2 regions of the Saccharococcus thermophilus genome follow, and region 2 is predicted to be linked to the other one. Evidence: a T-box and tRNA genes for the amino acid it is inferred to sense, from the RefSeq annotation. Region 2 holds a T-box; the other holds one or more tRNA genes.

Region 1 (10,846 bases), 2.2 Mb from region 2:
TGGTAGAGCACATGGTTTGGGACCATGGGGTCGCAGGTTCGAATCCTGTCTTCCCGATTTTAGTGAATATGGGGCCTTAGCTCAGCTGGGAGAGCGCCTGCTTTGCACGCAGGAGGTCATCGGTTCGATCCCGATAGGCTCCACCATTTCATTAACTAGTTCATGGCGGCGTAGCTCAGCTGGCTAGAGCGTACGGTTCATACCCGTGAGGTCGGGGGTTCGATCCCCTCCGCCGCCATTATAATGGACCTTTAGCTCAGCTGGTTAGAGCAGACGGCTCATAACCGTCCGGTCGTAGGTTCGAGTCCTACAAGGTCCACCATATTTTCAATATGTTGGAGGAGTACCCAAGTCTGGCTGAAGGGGTCGGTCTTGAAAACCGAGAGGCGCCACAAGGCGCGCGGGGGTTCGAATCCCTCCTCCTCCGCCATAAAGGAAATGGACAACTGTTTTGGTTTTGTATCGTCGCGGGGTGGAGCAACGAGCCTAAGCTTCTGTGAATATGCTACGAGTTGTCCCGACGCATCTAACATCGTTGAATCAGCTAGAAGAGGAAGGGACAGCGAAAGAATCCACTCCGAGTTGCCTCGACGCATTTGACACCTTTGAATTGGCTAGTAGAGGAAGAGGCAACGAATTTAATTAAGCCATTCTAAATTCAATTATTTTTATCGTCGCGGGGTGGAGCAGTCCGGTAGCTCGTCGGGCTCATAACCCGAAGGTCGCAGGTTCAAATCCTGCCCCCGCAACCAATATGGTCCCGTAGTGTAGTGGTTAACATGCCTGCCTGTCACGCAGGAGATCGCGGGTTCGAGTCCCGTCGGGACCGCCATTCCAAAATTCTCTATGTCGGCTTAGCTCAATTGGTAGAGACGAGCCTAAGCTTCTGTGAATATGCTGCGAGTTGTCCCGACGCATCTACATCTGTGAATAAACTGGCAGAGGAAGGGACACAAAAAAATTAAGGGTATATATAAATGTTGTTATGCCGGCTTAGCTCAATTGGTAGAGCAACTGACTTGTAATCAGTAGGTTGCGGGTTCAAGTCCTGCAGCCGGCACCAGAATGTGGCGACTATGGCGAAGTGGTTAACGCACCAGATTGTGGCTCTGGCATTCGTGGGTTCGATTCCCATCACCCGCTTTCTTGGGCCTATAGCTCAGCTGGTTAGAGCGCACGCCTGATAAGCGTGAGGTCGGTGGTTCAAGTCCACTTAGGCCCACTATTGCATTTTATCTTGTAGTAAGTTAAACTATAGTTAAGTTCGTTTTATCCCGTAATCGCTTACCGATGAAGAATACATCCATGAATCCACTCTGAGTTACTTTGACGTGTCTAGCTTCTTGGAGATGGCTAGCAGAGGAAGAGGCAGAGGATACGCTAAAGGCGATCTGTTGTTACGTTTTATTATTCCGCAATAGCTCAGCGGTAGAGCAACCGGCTGTTAACCGGTAGGTCGTAGGTTCGAATCCTACTTGCGGAGCCATACGGAGAAGTACCCAAGTGGCTGAAGGGGACGGTTTGCTAAACCGTTAGGTCGCAGTTTTGCGGCGCGCGGGTTCAAATCCCGCCTTCTCCGCCATCGAACATGGCCCGTTGGTCAAGTGGTTAAGACACCGCCCTTTCACGGCGGTAACACGGGTTCGAATCCCGTACGGGTCATCAAAGCACCGGAATAACTGGTGCTTTTCTTCTTTTCTCCTTTATGTATAAAATAGGAATAGCAGGAAAAACGAAATTTGTCGAATTTTGCGTTTTATCGTTGCAATATCTTACATTGTCTGTTATAATAATGTTAGTTTCATTTAAAAAAAGAAACATGGTACTGCGGGTTCGATTTTCATTACCCGCTCCATTACAAATAATGGTTATGGGGACAACGCAGTGTTTCGTTTCTAAAAAAGAACGAGGCATTGCGTTTTTTATTTTTTGTATTTTTATATTAATAATTTAAACGTTGCTTCTCCGCCATGAATTTGAAAAAACATGTTTTTCATTGACCCCAATATTCTTTCACATTGTTCTCGTGGCGTAGAAGGCAATAAATAGACAATTTGCAAGGCGTTTTTTGTTTCTTTTGTTACAGCGGTCCGCTCGGAATCGACAATCGGACTGCCGAAAGGTCCGCGCATATCTTTCGACACGAGTTTGCGGGAAAAGTTGACGGTGCGCCCATTAATCGCCATATATTCATCTTGCTCGGTTCCGATATCAATTGTAATAGGTCCTTCCAGTTTATCGAGGTCATAAATCCCGATTGGAATTTTATAATACAGCGAAAAGAAATTATTTACGTCGGCTGCGGAATGAATCGTTGAGATAAAACTTTTCTTCTGAATCCGCCGATATAAACTCTCAGAAGAAGGACGGTATCTGCTTGGGTCCGTACCAATGGTTTTAAAGACTTTACGCCATTCCGCTAACTCAGGAATATCGGCAATAGCAGTTTCCTGCAGATCAAAATAAATCGATTCTTGAAATAATTGGAGTCTTCCTTTTAGCATTTGCGGAGAATCGTCCACGACGATATGATGATAACGGATAATCCCAACTTTAAATTCGGGGATTATTTGTTTAAGCGTGTTGGCAACAATCGCTTCCATGCATTCTCACCTCGGATTTTTTTCTTTTATTGTAACATAGATCACGAGATTGGATGAAAGGAGGGCTTGCGATGAATGTGGTGGCACTTAAACAGGAGATTATTGCATATAGCAAAACAATTGGAATTGATAAAATCGGCTTTGCCAGCGCAGATCCGTTTGTGGAGCTAAAGGAGCGGTTACGCCGCCAGCAGGAATTAGGATATCAATCGGGATTTGAAGAGCCGGATATTGAAAAGAGAACAAATCCTTCCTTGCTTTTGCCGGAAGCAAAGTCGATTATTGCCATTGCTTTGGCGTATCCATCGAAAATGAAAAACGCTCCCCGCGGCACGAGGACGGAAAGAAGAGGAATTTTTTGCCGGGCATCATGGGGGAAGGACTACCACGATATTTTGCGGGAGCGTCTTGAAAAATTAGAAGCATTTATTTTGGAAAAAGTACCACAGGCCCGCGTCAAATCCATGGTAGATACGGGGGAACTGGCAGACCGCGCTGTTGCCGAGCGCGCAGGGATTGGCTGGAGCGGGAAAAACTGTTCCATTATTACTCCCGAGTTTGGCTCCTTTGTTTATTTAGGAGAGATGATTACCAATATTCCATTTCCCCCCGATGAACCGATTGAGAGCCGCTGCGGTACGTGCACAAAGTGTATTGATGCTTGCCCGACAGGAGCGCTTGTGCAAGGCGGACAGTTAAATGCGCAGCGATGCATCGCATTTTTAACGCAAACGAAAGGCTTTTTAGCCGATGAGTTTCGCGATAAAATTGGAAACCGTTTATATGGATGCGATACGTGCCAAATGGTTTGTCCGGAAAATAAGGGAAAAGATTTTCACTTACACCCAGAGATGGAACCAGATCCGGAAGTAGCAAAACCAAAGCTAATCCCGCTTTTGCATATCAGCAACCGCGAATTTAAAGAAAAATTTGGTCCGATTGCCGGATCGTGGCGCGGGAAAAAACCGATTCAACGCAATGCCATTTTAGCTTTAGCACATTATAAGGATAAAACAGCTATCCCGCATTTGTTAAAGTTATTAAGAGAAGACAGCCGTCCGGTCATTCGCGGTACGGCAGCATGGGCGCTCGGAAAAATTGGCGATACAAGCGTAATTGTGGATTTACAAGAAGCGAGCCAAACAGAAACAGACCCGGAAGTTCTTGCCGAAATAGAAAAAGGACTGCAATTGTTGCAAGCATCGAAAGAATAGGGAAAATTTCGCTCCTCCGTCACATAAGGTAGTAAAAAAAGAAAGTGGGGAGCGGCGTGAAAAAGCAACTACAACATTTGCTTACAAAGCGGGCGCAGCTATTTGTTTCCATAAGGGACGATATGATGGAAGAAGCGGTGGAGAGAAAACGGCAGCTATGTGAAAAACGCGGGGCGGAAATGGTTCGTTGTACGATCCATTGCCAAGTTGTAGGCAGGCATGTAATGGAAAACGAAGCAAGGCTTACTTATCTCGCACATTATCAGTTTTTGATCAAGCATGGCAGCAAGATGTATGTGGAGGAGCAAATAGAGGAAAGACAGGCGTATTTTATGCACGGAGAATTAATAAAGGATGAAAAGGTGAGCAAAGCGGATGAGAGAATGGATTCTCCGCGTTTAGAACGCGAGATGCCAGTGGATGAACGAATTTCGTATGAATATAATCGGGCAAAGGCGGTGCGTTATGCGGAAACATGGTGGAACAACTACAATCCAGCGTTTCCACGGTTTGAGGTAGATTGCACGAATTTTATTTCCCAATGTTTATACGCAGGTGGAGCGCCGATGACTGGATATCCAAATCGCGCCAAAGGATGGTGGTGCAAAAACAACAATTGGAGCTATAGTTGGGCGGTGGCAAATTCTTTCCGTTGGTACTTAAGCGGATCACGTGTTGGATTACAAGCGGTTGAAGTATCGTCACCAGAACAATTGATGGCTGGAGATGTTATTTGTTATGATTTTCAAGGGGACGGCCGTTTTGATCATTCGACGATCGTTGTGGCGAAGGATAAAGATGGGATGCCGCTAGTAAATGCACATACTACCAACAGCCGCATGCGTTACTGGTCGTACGAAGATTCTAGTGCGTACACACCAAAGATTCGCTACAAGTTTTTTCATATTATCGACCGAAAATAATCAAATCGTTTGAGGTGAAGCAACTATGCCACTACATGTAGTATTGTACCAGCCAGAAATTCCAGCAAATACGGGAAATATCGCCCGTACCTGTGCAGCAACAGACACAGCGCTTCATTTGATTCGTCCGCTCGGCTTTTCAACGGATGATAAAATGCTAAAGCGTGCAGGGCTCGACTATTGGCCATATGTTAATATTTCTTATTATGATTCATTAGATGAGTTATTTGAACAGTATCCGCACGGAGAATTTTACTTTATTACGAAGTTTGGCAAAAAATACTATGATTCCTTTGATTTTAGCGATACCGAAAAAGATCTTTTCTTTGTGTTTGGCCGGGAAACGACGGGATTGCCGAAAGATTTGCTGGAGGCGAATATGGATCGTTGCCTGCGCATTCCAATGAACGACAAAGTCCGCTCCTTAAATTTATCCAATACAGCGGCGATTTTGGTGTATGAAGCATTGCGCCAGCAAAAATTTAACGGTTTATTTTAATGAAAAAAACGACCTTCTGAAACGGAGGTCGTTTTTTTCCGCGTTAATTTTTTACGCCTGGCTTATCTTCATAACCAGCTGTAAAGATGGCAGTTAAGAAAGCGATCATGACGCCTAATACAAGCAATGTACGCATCCCTGCTTCCTCCTTTATGAAATGATGGCTCCATCTCTCATTATAGCGAATATGACAAGCGTTGTGAATGGAAGCACGGTTGGAACCATGTGACAAAATTTTTTTTGCAACGAATGATACAGGACATCCTTGCATACATTGTAATAATCCTGCTGTTAGACATCAAGGATAAGGAGGTCCTTTATGGATATTTTAAAGAAAATTGCACGATATCGGGAAGAAGAAGAGCGGTTAAGATGGGAAGGAACGTTTGCGGAGTATTTAGAGATTTTGAAAGAAAAGCCTTGGATTGCTCAGTCCGCACATTCACGCGTTTATAATATGATTAAAGATGCAGGAGTAGAGGAAGTAAACGGAAGAAAACGGTATAAATTTTTCAGCAATCAATTGTTTGGATTAGAAGAAGCGCTCGAACGTCTGGTGGAAGAATATTTCCATCCAGCGGCAAAACGGTTGGATGTGCGCAAACGGATTTTGTTACTAATGGGACCTGTCGGTGGTGGAAAATCAACGCTTGTTACATTGCTAAAACGGGGGCTAGAGGAGTATTCGAAAACAGAACGCGGTGCCGTATATGCGATTAAAGGCTGCCCGATGCACGAAGATCCGCTTCATTTAATTCCCCATCATTTACGTGACGATTTTTATAGGGAATATGGGATCCGCATTGAAGGAGAACTTTCACCATTGAACATGATGCGATTGGAAAAAGAATATGGCGGGCGTATTGAAGATGTCATGGTAGAGAGAATTTTCTTCTCGGAAAATAAACGCGTTGGCATCGGGACGTTCAGCCCATCGGATCCGAAATCCCAGGATATTGCGGATCTTACAGGAAGCATTGATTTTTCTACCATTGCCGAATATGGTTCAGAATCAGATCCACGAGCTTATCGGTTTGACGGAGAGCTAAATAAAGCTAATCGCGGAATTATGGAATTTCAAGAAATGTTAAAGTGTGATGAAAAGTTTCTCTGGCATTTGCTTTCCTTAACGCAGGAAGGAAATTTCAAAGCAGGACGATTTGCGTTAATAAGCGCTGATGAATTGATTATCGCCCATACGAACGAAACGGAATATCGCTCGTTTATCGCCAATAAAAAGAATGAAGCGCTTCATTCACGGATTATTGTCATGCCGATTCCGTATAACTTGCGCGTATCGGAAGAGGAACGGATTTACGAAAAAATGATTCGCGAAAGCGATGTCGCCGATGTGCACATTGCTCCGCATACGCTGCGAATTGCCGCTATGTTTACGATTTTAACAAGATTAAAAGAATCGAAACGGCCGGATGTCGATCTCATCAAAAAAATGCGTCTGTATGACGGGGAAATGCTCGAAGGATTTAATGAAGTTGATGTCGAGGAATTGAAAAAAGAACATCCGGATGAAGGAATGAGCGGAATTGATCCTCGCTACGTCATTAACCGGATTTCCGCCTGCATCATTCGCAAAGAAGTTCCATCGATTAATGCGCTAGATGTACTGCGCTCGCTCAAAGAGGGGCTTGACCAGCATCCATCCATTTCGAAAGAGGATAAAGAGCGGTATTTGAACTTTATTTCACTCGTGCGAAAGGAATATGATGAAATTGCGAAGCAAGAAGTGCAAAAAGCATTTGTCTACTCGTATGAAGAGTCGGCGAAAACATTGATGGACAATTACTTGGATAATGTAGAGGCATATTGCAATAAAACGAAGCTGCGCGATCCATTGACAGGCGAGGAAATGAATCCAGATGAAAAGCTGATGCGTTCGATCGAAGAGCAAATCGGCATTTCCGAAAATGCGAAAAAGGCATTCCGGGAAGAAATTTTGATTCGTATTTCTGCCTATGCACGGAAAGGGCAAAGATTTGATTACAATTCACATGAACGGCTGCGGGAAGCGATTCAAAAGAAATTATTTGCTGACTTAAAAGATATTGTAAAAATCACCACTTCTACAAAAACTCCAGATGAGCAACAGTTAAAGAAAATTAATGAGGTTGTGGCACGCTTGATTGATGAATATGGCTATAATTCCACGTCTGCCAATGAACTGCTCCGCTATGTTGGCAGCCTGTTAAACCGCTAGCATGCCTAAAGCCATTAGGCATGCTTTTTTGCACCTCATTTTGACATAAATGCAGAAGAAATCGGGATTGTCCACTTAAAATTGAGTTTGTAACTTTCGTAATAATTTGTCAATTATTTTGATTTTTTGCATAGGATAGAGTAAACAAACTGTCACTTATCCATTATGTTTTTTGACGCCAACATCAGTATATGCTGAAAAGAAAAAAGTGTGAAAATTATTTTGGATGAGGAGGGGAAAAAATGAAAGGAAACTTTGTTGTATCGAAAGAAGACTGGTCCCTCCACCGGAAAGGACATGATGATCAAAAGCGTCACCAAGAAAAAGTCAAGGAAGCGATTAAAAATAATTTGCCGGATTTAATTACCGAAGAAAGCATTATTATGTCAAACGGACGCGACGTGATTAAAATTCCAATCCGTTCTTTAGATGAATATAAAATTCGTTATAACTATGAGAAAAATAAACATGTCGGCCAAGGGGATGGAGACAGCCAAGTTGGCGACGTGGTGGCAAAAGAAGGAGCTGGGGAGGGACAGGGACCTGGAAAAGGGCAAGAAGCTGGCGACTTGCCAGGTCAAGACTATTATGAAGCAGAAGTATCGCTGATGGAATTGGAGGAAGCGCTGTTCAGCCAATTAGAGCTGCCGAATTTAAAAAGAAAAGAAGCGGATCAAAACGTTGTACAACACATCGAATTTAATGATATTCGCCGTACTGGTTTAACAGGGAATATCGATAAAAAACGAACGATGCTCGCCGCATTTAAGAGAAATGCGATGAATGGCAATCCAAGTTTTTATCCGATTTATCGTGAAGATTTAAGATTTAGAACGTGGAATGAAGTGGTAAAACCAGAGTCGAAAGCAGTTGTTCTTGCGATGATGGATACGAGCGGTTCCATGGGATTATGGGAAAAATATATGGCACGCAGCTTCTTCTTCTGGATGACCCGCTTTTTACGTACAAAATACGAAACCGTAGAAATCGTATTTATTGCACATCATACGGAGGCAAAAGTAGTTACCGAGGATGAATTTTTCACCAAAGGGGAGAGCGGCGGTACGATTTGTTCCTCCGCCTATCGAAAAGCGTTAGAGCTGATTGAAACGCAATATTCACCATTGCGCTATAATATTTATCCGTTCCACTTTTCTGATGGAGATAACTTAACATCGGATAACGCTCGTTGTGTCAAACTTGTTCAAGAACTAATGGAAGTGTCCAATATGTTTGGGTATGGCGAGGTAAACCAGTACAATCGCCATTCAACACTAATGTCTGCTTACAAAAACATTAAAGATGAAAAATTCCGCTATTATGTTCTCAAACAAAAATCTGATGTATTTCATGCGATGAAAACGTTCTTTCGCAAAGAAGAAAGTATGCAATTTGTATAATCTCCTACGAACAGATGATAGGAGATTTTTCTTTTGATTGGACTTTGATTTAAGGATGGCGAATCACACTGTTCCTGACACCAAAACAGAACAAAAAAAGAGAAAGCACTGGCAAGATCCTGGCAATAATGTTAGCGACAAAACAAACATTAAGGAAGTCTCCTTTCTATATCACTAGGATTACCAGAATTTAAAATTCTTAAACAAGAACTTCTTTTCTATGGTTATACGGTTCAAGGTTTGCTGACATAAGAAAAGGTCCCGTTTGCGTACAGAAACGGGACACATTTTCTTTTTAAAAAAAGTGGTTCATCACCAAATTTTGTGATTTAGTGACAAAAAAGAGAAAGCACTGACGAGATCCTGGCAATAATGTTAGCGGTGAAATAAACATTAAGGAGGTCTCGTAAGTGCTTTCTATACCACTAGGATTGCCAGAATTTAAAGTTATTAAACAAGAACTTCTTTCCTATGGTTATGCGATTCATGTAGAGAAAACAGAGACACAGGAACGTTGCCCTCATTGTGGGTTTGCCACTTCCTCTGTCCACGACAGACGGACAAGAAAAGTACGGGATTTGGCGATTTTCCATCAACCGGTGTACTTGTTCGTAAAGGTAAAGCGCTATCGGTGCTGGAATTGTTCCCAAGTGTTTTCCGCCTCTTTGGAATCGATTCCACCCAATCAACACTACACCAATCGATTTTGTGAGTACTTGTATGAACTTTGTGAAGGCTCCACCATTCAAGAGGTTAGCCGAAAGCACCGCATCCCATATACGACATTGGAACGCATCTATTACTCCATCGCATCGAAAAAAGCAAAAGAGCGCCAAGCAGCAAAGGGGGCATCTTTTCAGGAAGGGATGGTGCTTAGCTTAGATGAAATCGCGGTAAAAAAGGGACATCAGTATGAAACCGTATTGATGGATGCCAAAGCCGGATCGGTCATGGGAATGCATGCCGATCGCCAATGTGACTCCGCCATCAACTTGTTGAGCCAAAATGTCCTGTCGAAAGAAATGGTCCAAACGGTGATTCTTGACATGTGGGAACCTTATCATAAGGCGGTTCGTGCCCTGTTTCCATCTGCTTCGATTGTCATCGATAAGTACCATGTGGTTCAAAAAGTGACACAAGCCTTGGATCAAGCAAGAAAGGAATTTTCTCCATTGAAAAAGGCTCGATATCTTCTCTTAAAAGGATGTGAAAAGCTTCGTAAGGACCAACGGCTTCGATTAGACGATATCTTGGAGGAGTATCCGGCACTTTCCATTGCTTATTATCTGAAAGAGTTGTTTCGGGATTTTTACCGAACCGATGGATATAACGAAGCAAAGGAACGCTTGGAAGAATGGATTAAGTTAGCCAAACAGAGCCCTTTTGCTTCTTTTCAGGAAGCAGCCAACACGCTTGAAAGGTGGAAGGAGCCTATTCTTTCCTACTTTTTGTGCCCATATACAAATGCCCGGATCGAGGGGACGAATCACAAGATCAAAAACATCAAACGCCGGGCATATGGCTATCGAAATCTAGAACGGTTTCGTTTGCGTGTATTTCTGGAGTGTACAGGGAACACTACAGGTAGTCAGGCTGCTTAAGCGCTCCCTTCTTCCGCTATCGGTATGATAGTTGGTAGAATGGAACCCGTCAAGGAAAGCACTTGACTGTTTCCATTCTACCAACTTCGTGGTCTGTATGCGGAAGAAGGATACTGACTGATGAACCTATTTCATCCAGCTAACATGTTTCTAGGATTGAGTAGAAATCACAGAAAATGGTGAAGACCCAAAAAAGTATTCAATTGGACGAGCTGGTAGATTCATTGGAGTCTGCCGCTTCTCCGTCTGGCTTTGCTGAATCCGTTTTTCGTATCGTTTCAATCATTGCTAAAGCAGGCGCAAGCTCTTCTTTGTCTTTTGGCGTTTGAATCGTCACCAGCATAGGAACAGGGCTGCTTGCAGCGATGACATGAACCGTCATGTTTTCCGA
Region 2 (10,846 bases):
CACCAATCCAGCGAGAAAGCTTCCGATCATCGCCGCTCCCGGTCCACCTGCCGTTTTCGTCGCGATAATCGGTGAAATAAAGGCGAAGGAAGAGCCAAGATAGGCAGGTACTTGCCATTTCGTAATGATTAGGAAGGCAAGCGTCCCCAATCCGCTCGTAATGAGAGCGATCGACGGGCTTAATCCAACTAAATAAGGCACTAAAATCGTCGCGCCGAACATCGCGAATAAATGCTGCAAACTAAGCGTAAGCCATTGCATGGTCGATGGACGATCTTGAATATCCAATACCGGTTTGTTCATCATTACCAAACTCCTTTCTCGTTTTACACAAAAAACCCTCTTTGCCCTTGAGGGTGCAAAGAGGGTACAGAGATAGCCTACGCGCCTATTCTGCCCTTTTGCAGCCTCACGGGACTGCGCTTAAAAGGGATGACATTTACTTTTCATGAATGCTCACTTGATCCAACTCATCCACTTCGGTTAGCTCGACGACAATCAACTCCGAACTCGAGGTCGGCACGTTTTTGCCGACGAAATCAGCGCGAATCGGCAGTTCGCGATGGCCGCGATCCACCAACACCGCAAGCTGAATTCTCGCCGGACGCCCGAGGTCCATCACCGCATCCATCGCGGCGCGCACCGTGCGCCCTGTAAACAGCACATCATCGACTAAGATGACCTTTTTATTGGTCACCTCAAACGGTACGTTCGTTCCTTTCACCAGCGGCTCGTGATCCGCTGTTTTGACCGTTAAGTCATCACGATACAAGGTGATATCCAACTCACCGACTGGAATGGAACTGCCTTCAATTTGTTCAATCCGCTCTGCCAGCCGTTTCGCTAAATAAATGCCGCGTGTTTTAATGCCGATCAACACACAGTCTTCAATTCCTTTATTGCGCTCGATAATTTCATGGGCAATCCGCGTCAGAGCGCGGCGAATCGCCTGTTCATCCATCACGATGGCCTTTTGCATGTCGCTTCACCTCCACAAAAAAATCCTCCCGCCTGAGAAGCGAGAGGAACCGTTCGTACACACAATAAGGACATGCCATGCCTTTTATTTCCTTGATCCGACCCCTTCTCAGCCTCACAGGACTGAATTTAAAGGTTCTTATTCACTTGATTTCATTGTATGTGGTCTTGACGGCGTTGTCAATCATTTTTTCGCAGCCATTGTAAAATCTCTTCGAATTCAGGCGGAAGCGGCGCTTCAAATTCCAAATATTCGCCGGTGCGCGGATGCGTAAATCCGAGCACGCCGGCATGCAGCGCTTGTCCGTCGATCGGCAGTGTCTTTTTCGGCCCGTATTGCGGGTCGCCGGCAAGCGGATAGCCGATATACTTCATATGGACGCGGATTTGATGCGTTCTTCCTGTTTCCAGCTGGCATTCGATAAACGTATAATGACGGAAACGTTCGAGCACGCGGAAATGAGTGACCGCCTCTTTTCCATTTTCCTCGGTGACCGCCATTTTTTTGCGGTCTCGCTTATCGCGGCCGATCGGCGCGTCAATCGTGCCGTAATCGTGCGGAATCACTCCATGAACAATCGCTTTATACTTGCGCGTCACCGTTTTTTTCACGAGCTGATCGACAAGCGACTGATGCGCTATATCGTTTTTAGCCACCATCAATAAGCCGGACGTATCTTTATCAATGCGATGAACAATGCCTGGGCGCAGCACGCCGTTAATGCCGGACAAATCCGTGCAGTGGGCAAGCAAAGCGTTGACGAGCGTGCCGCGCATATGCCCGGGAGCTGGATGGACGACCATGCCGCGCGGTTTGTTGACGACAAGCACATCCGCATCCTCATAATAAATATCAAGCGGGATATTTTCCGGCTCGACATGGAGCGGCTCCGGCTCCGGCGGACGGATAACGACCACATCCCCTGCTTCGCATTTGTAATTCGCTTTCACAGACCGATCGTTGACGGTGACGAGTCCGTTCTTGATCCACTGCTGTACTTTCGAACGCGACCATTCTTCATTTAACGCGGCAATGACCTTGTCAATGCGTTCGTTGTCGTATTCTTCGTCAATGTGAAACTGAATGACTTCCATTTACTGATTCTCCTTTTCTGGTGTCGCGAAGAAAAACACTTTGATAAAAAGAAGAACAACGCCAATCGTCAGCGCTGAATCGGCAATATTAAATACCGGAAAGCTGTATGTACCAATATACGTATGGATAAAATCGACCACTTCTTTACGGAAAAGACGATCAATAAAATTGCCGAGCGCCCCGCCGAGCATCAAGCCAAGGGCAACGCCAAACAGCCTTTCTCCGCGCGGTAAGCGCTGGATATACACGATGAGTCCGACGACAACAATAACGGTAATCAAATAAAAAAGCCAAAACTGTCCTTGTAAAATGCCCCACGCTGCACCGCGGTTGCGATGGGACGTAATGTAAAGCACGTTCGGAATAATGGCAATGCTTTCCCCGAGCCGCATATACTTCACGATAAGCCATTTTGTCCACTGATCGATGGCGATGATCGCCAGCGCAATGATATAGTATATCACCATAATACCCCCACTCACGTTTATCATACCTAATGCATTGTAGCATAATCAGGTAATGATAGACAATTGAATGATGCGATAAAAATAGCGGAGCCGCCGCAGTTTCGGCAACTCCGCCAGCATTAAGCGGAATAATGTTCTTTCACAATATGGGCGCAACGAGGACATAATGTCGGATGATCCGCATCTTCTCCTACTTCCGGCGTTACCACCCAGCAACGCTCGCATGTTTCTCCTTCCGCCGGTTTGACGACGACGGCCACATTGGCCAATTTTTGCGCATCTTCCGGAGCGTTTTCATAATCTTCCGCAATCGCAAACTCGGATACAATAAACAGCTGTTTTAAATCTTCTTCAATCGATTGTAAAAGCTGGCGCGCTTCTTTTTTCGGATACACGACGACGCTTGCGGTTAACGATTTGCCAATTACTTTTTCATTGCGCGCCACTTCGAGCGCTTTTAGCACATCATCGCGCAAGTTCATAAACGCATCCCATTTGGCGATCAACGCTTCTTCGCCATCGAGCGCCACCGGCTCCGGCATATCGACAAGCTGAACGCTTTCCGCTTTTTCTTTGCGATTTGGAATATGCTCCCACACTTCATCGGCTGTATGCGGCAAAATCGGCGCAACCAGTTTCGTCAACGCGACGACCGTTTCGTACAATACCGTTTGAATCGAGCGGCGGGCATGGTCATTGGCCGCTTCAATATACAAAATATCTTTAGCAAAATCTAAGTAAAACGCGCTTAAATCGACGGTGCAGAAATGGTTGACATCATGGTAAATGGCAGCAAAATCATATGTTTCGTATGCATGTTTTACTTTTGCGATCAACCGGTTTAATTTAGCAAGCATATAGCGGTCCACTTCGCGCAATTTGGTTGTCGCAACGGCATCTGTTTCCGGGTTAAAGTCAAATAAGTTTCCGAGCATAAAGCGGAACGTATTGCGAATTTTACGATACACTTCCGACACTTGTTTTAAAATGCTGTCGGAAATGCGGACGTCGGCTTGATAGTCGACGGAAGCAACCCAAAGCCGCAAAATATCGGCGCCTAGCTGTTCCATTACTTTGGCCGGCACGACCACATTGCCGAGCGATTTGCTCATTTTCCGTCCTTCGCCGTCAAGAACGAATCCGTGGCTCAATACCGCTTTATACGGCGCTTTTCCGGTCACGGCGACCGCCGTAGACAGCGACGAGTTAAACCAGCCGCGGTATTGGTCCGAACCTTCTAAGTATAAATCGGCCGGGCGCTGCAAATCCTCACGTTCCAAAAGAACCGCTTGATGGGAAGAACCAGAATCAAACCATACATCCATAATGTCTGTTTCTTTCGTAAAGATGCCGTTCGGGCTGGACGGATGGGTAAATCCTTCCGGCAACAAGTCTTTTGCTTCGCGTTCAAACCAAACGTTCGAACCGTATTGGCGGAATAAATTCGATACGTGTTCGATCGTTTCATCGGTAATAATCGGCTCGCCGTTTTCCCCATAAAAGACTGGAATCGGCACACCCCATGCGCGCTGGCGGGAAATGCACCAGTCGCCGCGGTCGCGAATCATATTATGGATGCGGACTTCCCCCCACTCTGGGATCCATTTTGTTTCTTTAATAGCTTCGAGCAATTCATCGCGAATTTTATCGATGGATGCAAACCATTGTGTCGTGGCACGGAAAATCGTCGGCTGTTTCGTGCGCCAGTCGTGCGGATACGAGTGCGTGATAAATCCAAGCTTTAACAACGCGCCGACTTCTTCTAATTTTTGTGTAATGGCTTTGTTTGCTTCATCGTAAAACATTCCTTCAAAGCCTGGCGCTTCGCTCGTCATATAGCCGCGTTCGTCAACCGGACAGAGCACATCCAGACCGTATTTCTGCCCAACGATGAAGTCGTCTTCCCCATGTCCAGGCGCGGTGTGAACACAGCCCGTACCGGCGTCAGTCGTTACATGCTCGCCGCAGACGACCAAAGAATCGCGGTCATAAAACGGATGTTTGGCCACGACGTACTCTAAATCTTTTCCTTTGACCGTTTTTGCCACATTCCACTCATTCCAGCCGATTTCTTTGGCAACCGCTTCTAGCAATGCGGCGGCAACAACGTATTTTTGGCCGTTTGTTTCGACGACTTGATAGTCTAAATCCGGATGAACCGCGATCGCCAAGTTGGCCGGAATCGTCCATGGCGTGGTCGTCCAGATGACGATTTTTTCGTCTCCGTCCAATACGCCTTTTCCGTCTTTAACCGGAAATGCAACATAAATCGATGGCGAACGTTTGTCTTTATACTCAATTTCCGCTTCTGCCAATGCCGATTCGCTTGACGGAGACCAATAAACCGGCTTTAAGCCTTTATAAATCAGCCCTTTTTTCGCCATTTCGCCAAACACTTTAATTTGTTGGGCTTCATATTCCGGCTTCAGCGTAATATACGGGTTTTCCCAGTCGCCGCGCACGCCAAGGCGCTTAAATTGCTCGCGCTGGTTGTCAATTTGTTCGTACGCATATTGTTCGCAAAGCTTGCGGAATTCCGCAACGCTCATCGATTTGCGGTCGATGCCTTTTTTCGCGAGCGCCGTTTCAATCGGCAGGCCGTGCGTATCCCAGCCTGGGACATATGGTGCGCAATAACCGCTCATTGATTTATAACGGACGATAATATCTTTTAAAATTTTATTTAATGCATGCCCCATATGAATATCGCCGTTGGCATACGGCGGCCCGTCATGAAGCACAAACAACGGACGGCCTTTTGTCCGTTCCTGCACTTTACGGTAAATGTCCATTTCTTCCCATTTCTTTTGCATTTCCGGCTCGCGTTTTGGCAAATTGCCACGCATTGGAAAGTCAGTCTGTGGCATTAACAACGTTTCTTTGTAATCCATATTCATTCCTCCTTCAATTGTATGATCTATCACCCTATCATCCATATCGAATTTTCATCATATAAGCGGATGATCGTTTTTCCGCGGCGCACCGCCCCCGCCAACCATGGCGGAAAAGCATGCCCTGTTATTTTGCGAGACGCTGAAAAACGGAAAAACCGCCCTCTCCCAAAAAGGGACGAGAACGGTCTCGCGGTACCACCCTTATTGACTATGTATACCATAGCCCACTTTGCATTCGTAACGTGAATGACGCGCCATGGCCTACTTTTCCGTTCGGCATGGAACTCCAGGGTGATCTTCACTCTTTCGCTTATGCCAGGCTTCCACCATCCCCAGCTCGCTGTAATAAGCGGTGAAAGAGCTACTGTCCCTTTCATCGTAAGTACATATGTCCGTTTTATTGGATATTATATGCGAAAAAATCGGCTGCCGTCAAGATTGCGACAGCTCTTCCTTTTTTTCCGCGTCCATTTCCGGGACTTCATATTCCATTAAATCATCCCAGTCGTTGCTATTAAGCATTTCGAGCTGCGCTTCGACAAGCATGCGGAAACGGGTGCGAAGCACTTTCGACTGCCGCTTTAAGTCTTCAATTTCCATCACGATTTTCCGCGACTTTGCCAGCGCCTCGCTAATGATGCGCTCCGCGTTTTTCTCCGCCTCTTTGATGATGAGCTTCGCTTCTCTTTCCGCGCTGCGCTTTATTTCTTCCGCCGTTTCTTGGGCGACGAGAATCGATTTGTTCAATGTTTCCTCAATATTGGTGAAGTAATTGAGCTTTTCCGTCAATTCCGCTACCTTTTCTTCCAGCTGCTTTTTTTCGCGAATCACCATTTCGTAGTCTTTAATCACTTGATCAAGAAACTCATTGACTTCATCTTCATCATAACCGCGAAATCCACGGCTAAATTCTTTATTATGAATATCTAATGGCGTTAAAGGCACAACGGCCACCTCCGTTTGCATAGTTCCTTTCCTTATCATTCGACATTTTTCTATAAATTCCTGCCATTATTCGATTATTTTTGCAGACCGATGCGGACAAGCCACTTCTCTTTTTTTGTCTTCCCTTCAATGTCCATGATTTTACAGCGGCCAAATCCGCGTGCCGAAAGAACATCTCCTTGCCCGCATTCAAAATGTGCCTGCTCGACTACTTTCCAATTTACTTTGACAAGCCCGTTTTCAATGGCGGATTGCATTTTCTGCCGCGAGACGCGAAAAGCTTGGGACAAGATCGCGTCTAACCGCAATGACGAAACGGTAATCAACGCATCTTGCCACGTTTCTTCCAGCATTATGATGTCTGAAAGCGGCTTTTTTTCTAATGAAACAGTCGCTTTGCCAATCGCGTGCAAATGGAGGCGAATATACTCTGCCACTTCATTTGCCGCAAGAAATTGTATTTGTTCCTCCTTGCGCAAAATATCGCCAAATTTTCCACGCCTTAAACCAAGCGACATCAGCGCCCCTAACACTTGCCGATGCTCTAAGCTGACAAATTTGCTCGCATAACGGACTTCAAATAAGGCAATTTCATAATCCTCTTCTCTCGGCTGAAAATACGGCGGGTACAGAAGCGCCCGCTTCCGCTCCACAAACGGGGCGCCGCCAAAAAAGGAAACGCGGACTTCGTCATCGCGGCCGATCACGCTTTGGACAATCTGCTGCTCACGCGGGTCTAAAAAGTCGGTAAGCTTAGGCGCGTACTGGCGCTTAACTGCTTCTTGCCACTCGAGCACCTGGTCAATAAAATGATGCTCCTCTTTGCGAAAATGCTGGTATATTTCCATTGATTCACTCCTAACTTTCATGAAGAAAGGAACCCTCTTTCTGGATTCCTTACACTAAATTTAACATATTAAACAAGGCATGCAGTCCTCTTGTGGCAAATTCCAACACTAAGAAAGCAATGATCGGAGAAACATCAATCATCCCAATCGGCGGAATAATGCGGCGAAACGGTTCTAAATACGGCTCGCAAATCACCGCCAGCATTTGTCCAAATTTGGTGTCACGGGCGTTAGGAAACCATGACATCAGAATGTAAATAATGAGCGCATACGAATAAATTTGAATCAATGTCGTCAAAAACCAAAGCAAGCTGTCCATAAACGGCTACCACCTCTTTATTGTTCTATCGTCCTCGTTATCAATCGAAATCGAGCCACTTACATCGACGTTATCTGGCGTGCATAAAAAAATTTTCGTACCGACTTGCTGAATGTCACCGCCGATGGCATAAACCGTGCCGCTTAAGAAGTCGACGATTCGCTTCGCCTGCTCGTGCTGAATTCGCTGCAAATTGACAATCACCGCGCGCCGGTTTTTTAAATGGTCTGCAATCTCCTGCGCCTCCGCATATGCCCGTGGCTCAATTAACACCACCTTCGATGACTTTTGCACGCTTTGCAAGCTTACGACATTCCCTTTTGCATTTCCTTTTGCAAGCGGCTGCTCCTCTTCTTGCCCGTATTCCTCTTCATATTCTTCTTCATACTCCTCATAATCTTCCTCTAAAAAATAATCTTTAAATTTTTTCATTAACCCCATCGATTCCACCTCCTAAAATTGTTTGCCGACTAGCGATGTGCCAAGCCGAATAAATGTTGCGCCTTCTTCAATGGCAATCACATAATCATTGGACATTCCCATTGACAATTCCGTACATGGCGCATTGGCAATCTGTAATGCTTGTACATTTTCTTGCAATAATTTTAATTGACGGAAACACGCCCGCAATACCGCCTCATCATCGGTATAAGGCGCCATCGTCATTAAGCCAACCACTTGAATATGGGAAAAATCGCTCAGCTGCTCAATAAAAGGAATGACTTCCTCTACAGCTAGTCCATGTTTCGTCGCTTCGCCAGAAACATTCACTTGCACAAAGCATTTCATCGGCTTTGTCGCCCGCTTTTCAATTTCTTTCGCCAGCGACATGCGATCCAACGAATGGATATAGTCGACTTTATCAATGATATTTTTTACTTTTCGCGACTGCAAGGTGCCGATAAAATGCCATGTCGGTTTGTCGCCCAACACGCTATATTTTTGCAGCAGTCCATCATCGCGGTTTTCACCTAAATCGGTAATGCCGGCTTCTAGCGCCTCGCGCGCCCGCTCTACACTTACATATTTCGTTACGGCGACGATGCGAATGTCGGCAGGGTCGCGTCCGGCACGCTGGCACGCTGCTTCAATGTTTTCGCGAATTATTGCTAAATTGTCGCGGACCGTCATTATTTTTCCTCCTTCCTGCCGATAAACGCCATCATTCTTCCCGTTTTGCCTTGATCGCGGCGATGGGAGAAAAACAAATGATCGGCACAGCTTGTGCAGTATGAAGAAACATAAATATGGTCTTTGCGGATTCCAGCCTTCATTAGCAACATCTGATTCAACGCTTTTAAATCAAGCGCATATTGGCCAGGGCTTACTTGCCGATACACAAGCGGCTGTTCTCCTTGCAAAACGCGATCAACATGTATGATCACGCGATCGTCGACAACATAGCAGCAAGCACCAATCGAAGGACCGACCGCCACATAGATGTCGGCAAGCGGAATATGTTCGCGCTCGTGCCAAAGCCGGATCATTTCTCCGGCAATATTTTTTACCGTTCCTTTCCAGCCGGCATGGGCAAGCCCGATCATACCGTATTTTGGCGCCATAAAATAAAGCGGTACGCAATCAGCAAAGCATAAAGCAAGCAACAATCCTGCTTCGTCTGTATATAAACCGTCCGCGTCCGCTATGGCGGATGGATGATCTGTCACCCCTCTTCCGCTTTGGCTAGCCGTTACCTTTTCAATACGAACGCCATGTATTTGCTCGCAACAAATCCACCGCTCGAGCGGAAATTGCAGCAAATCCGCCAAACGCTGGCGGTTGCGGACAACGACAGCACGGTCGTCGCCGACATGTAGCCCCAAATTGAATGTCGCAAACGCGCCGCTGCTCATTCCACCTTGTTTGGTCGTAAAGCCAGCCGTTACTTCCGAGAACGGATACGACGATTGCAGTAACAGCAGCTCCTTGTCTACTTGTTGAAAAATGTCAGGCATTTTCGTCAACCTCATGCTTTTTTGTTGATTTTTATCACTTTTTTTCCTATTTTATCATAGTTTGCTTAAACGTGATAACCATTATTTATCATTTAGCGTAAACGTAAGCATCCATCTCTACTCACTGTCATGCAAACGTACTAAAATAACGTCCGCGCCAATTTTGACGATATTTTGCCACGGGATGACAATTGCTTCTTCGCGTCCGAATAAACCGAGCATTTTTCCCGCTCCTAAAATGATTAACGAGCGGATTTTTCCTGTCTCTAAATCGATATCGATATCGCCAATATTTCCTAGTTTCTTGCCGTTTGCTACATTGACGACGTCTTTCGATTGAAATTCGGAAATTCTCATCATTGTAAATCCCCCGCTTTCTTCTCTTATTCATAACTATATGAATATGTGTAACAGCTTATGTAAAAAAGAAAAGAGCTGCCAGCAGCAGCTCTTATACTTGAATGTTTTTGTTCATTTGCCGAATCGCCGCTTTTTCCAACCGCGATACTTGCGCCTGGGAAATTCCAATTTCTTCGGCCACTTCCATTTGCGTTTTTCCTTGAAAAAAACGTTTGCGGATAATCATTTTTTCCCTTTCGTTAAGGCGCCGCAATCCTTCTTTTAGTGCGATTTCTTCGATCCATTGGCTGTCCCGGTTGCGTTCGTCGCTTAATTGGTCCATCACGTAAATCGGATCGCCGCCATCATTATAAATCGGTTCAAATAAGGAAACAGGGTCTTGAATCGCATCGAGCGCAAACACCACTTCTTCATGTGGAACGCCCAGTTCCTTCGCAATTTCTTCTGTCGTCGGTTCTTTCGATGTCTCACTCATCATCCTTTCGCGCACTTGCAACGCTTTATAGGCAATATCGCGCAATGAGCGGGAGACACGGATTGGATTATTATCGCGCAAATATCGGCGAATTTCGCCGATAATCATCGGTACTGCATATGTGGAAAATTTTACATTTTGACTTAAATCAAAGTTATCAATCGATTTCATAAGTCCGATACAGCCGACTTGAAATAAATCGTCGACAAACTCTCCGCGGTTATTAAAACGCTGAATCACGCTTAACACAAGACGTAAATTACCATTCACTAATTTTTCTCTTGCCTCCAAATCCCCTTCTTGCATTCGTTTAAACAGTTCACGCATTTCTTCGTTTTTCAATACTGGAAGCTTGGATGTGTCTACGCCGCAAATCTCAACTTTGTTTCTTGTCAAGTTGTTCCCTCCTATCAGGAGATGCTAAGTCGTCAGTTTTCAGTATCCCCTGCGGAAGGAAAAATATGCACTTCTGTCCAATGCATAAAAAAGCGACGATCAAACGAATCGCC

What was found. The T-box of region 2 lies ahead of ileS (isoleucine--tRNA ligase). A T-box ahead of a tRNA ligase gene usually reads a tRNA of that ligase, here a tRNA-Ile.
Region 1: it has a tRNA-Ile gene. The T-box ahead of ileS (isoleucine--tRNA ligase) is inferred to sense a tRNA for this amino acid. The anticodon was not compared.

The regions. Positions count from the first base shown of each region.
Region 1 is NZ_JAASRS010000001.1:2,829,144-2,839,989, reverse strand. Features, by position in the region: tRNA gene BDD39_RS14760 (tRNA-Pro) at 1-57, shown strand, start outside; tRNA gene BDD39_RS14755 (tRNA-Ala) at 71-146, shown strand; tRNA gene BDD39_RS14750 (tRNA-Met) at 165-238, shown strand; tRNA gene BDD39_RS14745 (tRNA-Ile) at 246-322, shown strand; tRNA gene BDD39_RS14740 (tRNA-Ser) at 338-430, shown strand; tRNA gene BDD39_RS14735 (tRNA-Met) at 676-752, shown strand; tRNA gene BDD39_RS14730 (tRNA-Asp) at 757-832, shown strand; tRNA gene BDD39_RS14725 (tRNA-Thr) at 988-1,063, shown strand; tRNA gene BDD39_RS14720 (tRNA-Ile) at 1,149-1,222, shown strand; tRNA gene BDD39_RS14715 (tRNA-Asn) at 1,412-1,486, shown strand; tRNA gene BDD39_RS14710 (tRNA-Ser) at 1,490-1,582, shown strand; tRNA gene BDD39_RS14705 (tRNA-Glu) at 1,591-1,662, shown strand; gene BDD39_RS14700 (B3/B4 domain-containing protein) at 1,938-2,603, opposite strand; gene queG (tRNA epoxyqueuosine(34) reductase QueG) at 2,675-3,817, shown strand; gene BDD39_RS14690 (amidase domain-containing protein) at 3,874-4,740, shown strand; gene trmL (tRNA (uridine(34)/cytosine(34)/5-carboxymethylaminomethyluridine(34)-2'-O)-methyltransferase TrmL) at 4,766-5,239, shown strand; gene BDD39_RS14680 (PrkA family serine protein kinase) at 5,559-7,454, shown strand; gene yhbH (sporulation protein YhbH) at 7,697-8,854, shown strand; gene BDD39_RS14670 (ISL3 family transposase) at 9,265-10,455, shown strand; gene BDD39_RS14665 (hypothetical protein) at 10,655-10,846, opposite strand, start outside.
Region 2 is NZ_JAASRS010000001.1:672,445-683,290, reverse strand. Features, by position in the region: gene BDD39_RS03675 (solute carrier family 23 protein) at 1-303, opposite strand, end outside; gene pyrR (bifunctional pyr operon transcriptional regulator/uracil phosphoribosyltransferase PyrR) at 440-979, opposite strand; gene BDD39_RS03665 (RluA family pseudouridine synthase) at 1,159-2,073, opposite strand; gene lspA (signal peptidase II) at 2,074-2,541, opposite strand; gene ileS (isoleucine--tRNA ligase) at 2,661-5,432, opposite strand; T-box leader at 5,604-5,821, opposite strand; gene BDD39_RS03650 (DivIVA domain-containing protein) at 5,868-6,380, opposite strand; gene BDD39_RS03645 (YlmH family RNA-binding protein) at 6,455-7,228, opposite strand; gene BDD39_RS03640 (YggT family protein) at 7,278-7,547, opposite strand; gene BDD39_RS03635 (cell division protein SepF) at 7,554-7,988, opposite strand; gene BDD39_RS03630 (YggS family pyridoxal phosphate-dependent enzyme) at 8,001-8,678, opposite strand; gene pgeF (peptidoglycan editing factor PgeF) at 8,678-9,502, opposite strand; gene BDD39_RS03620 (YlmC/YmxH family sporulation protein) at 9,620-9,862, opposite strand; gene sigG (RNA polymerase sporulation sigma factor SigG) at 9,954-10,733, opposite strand.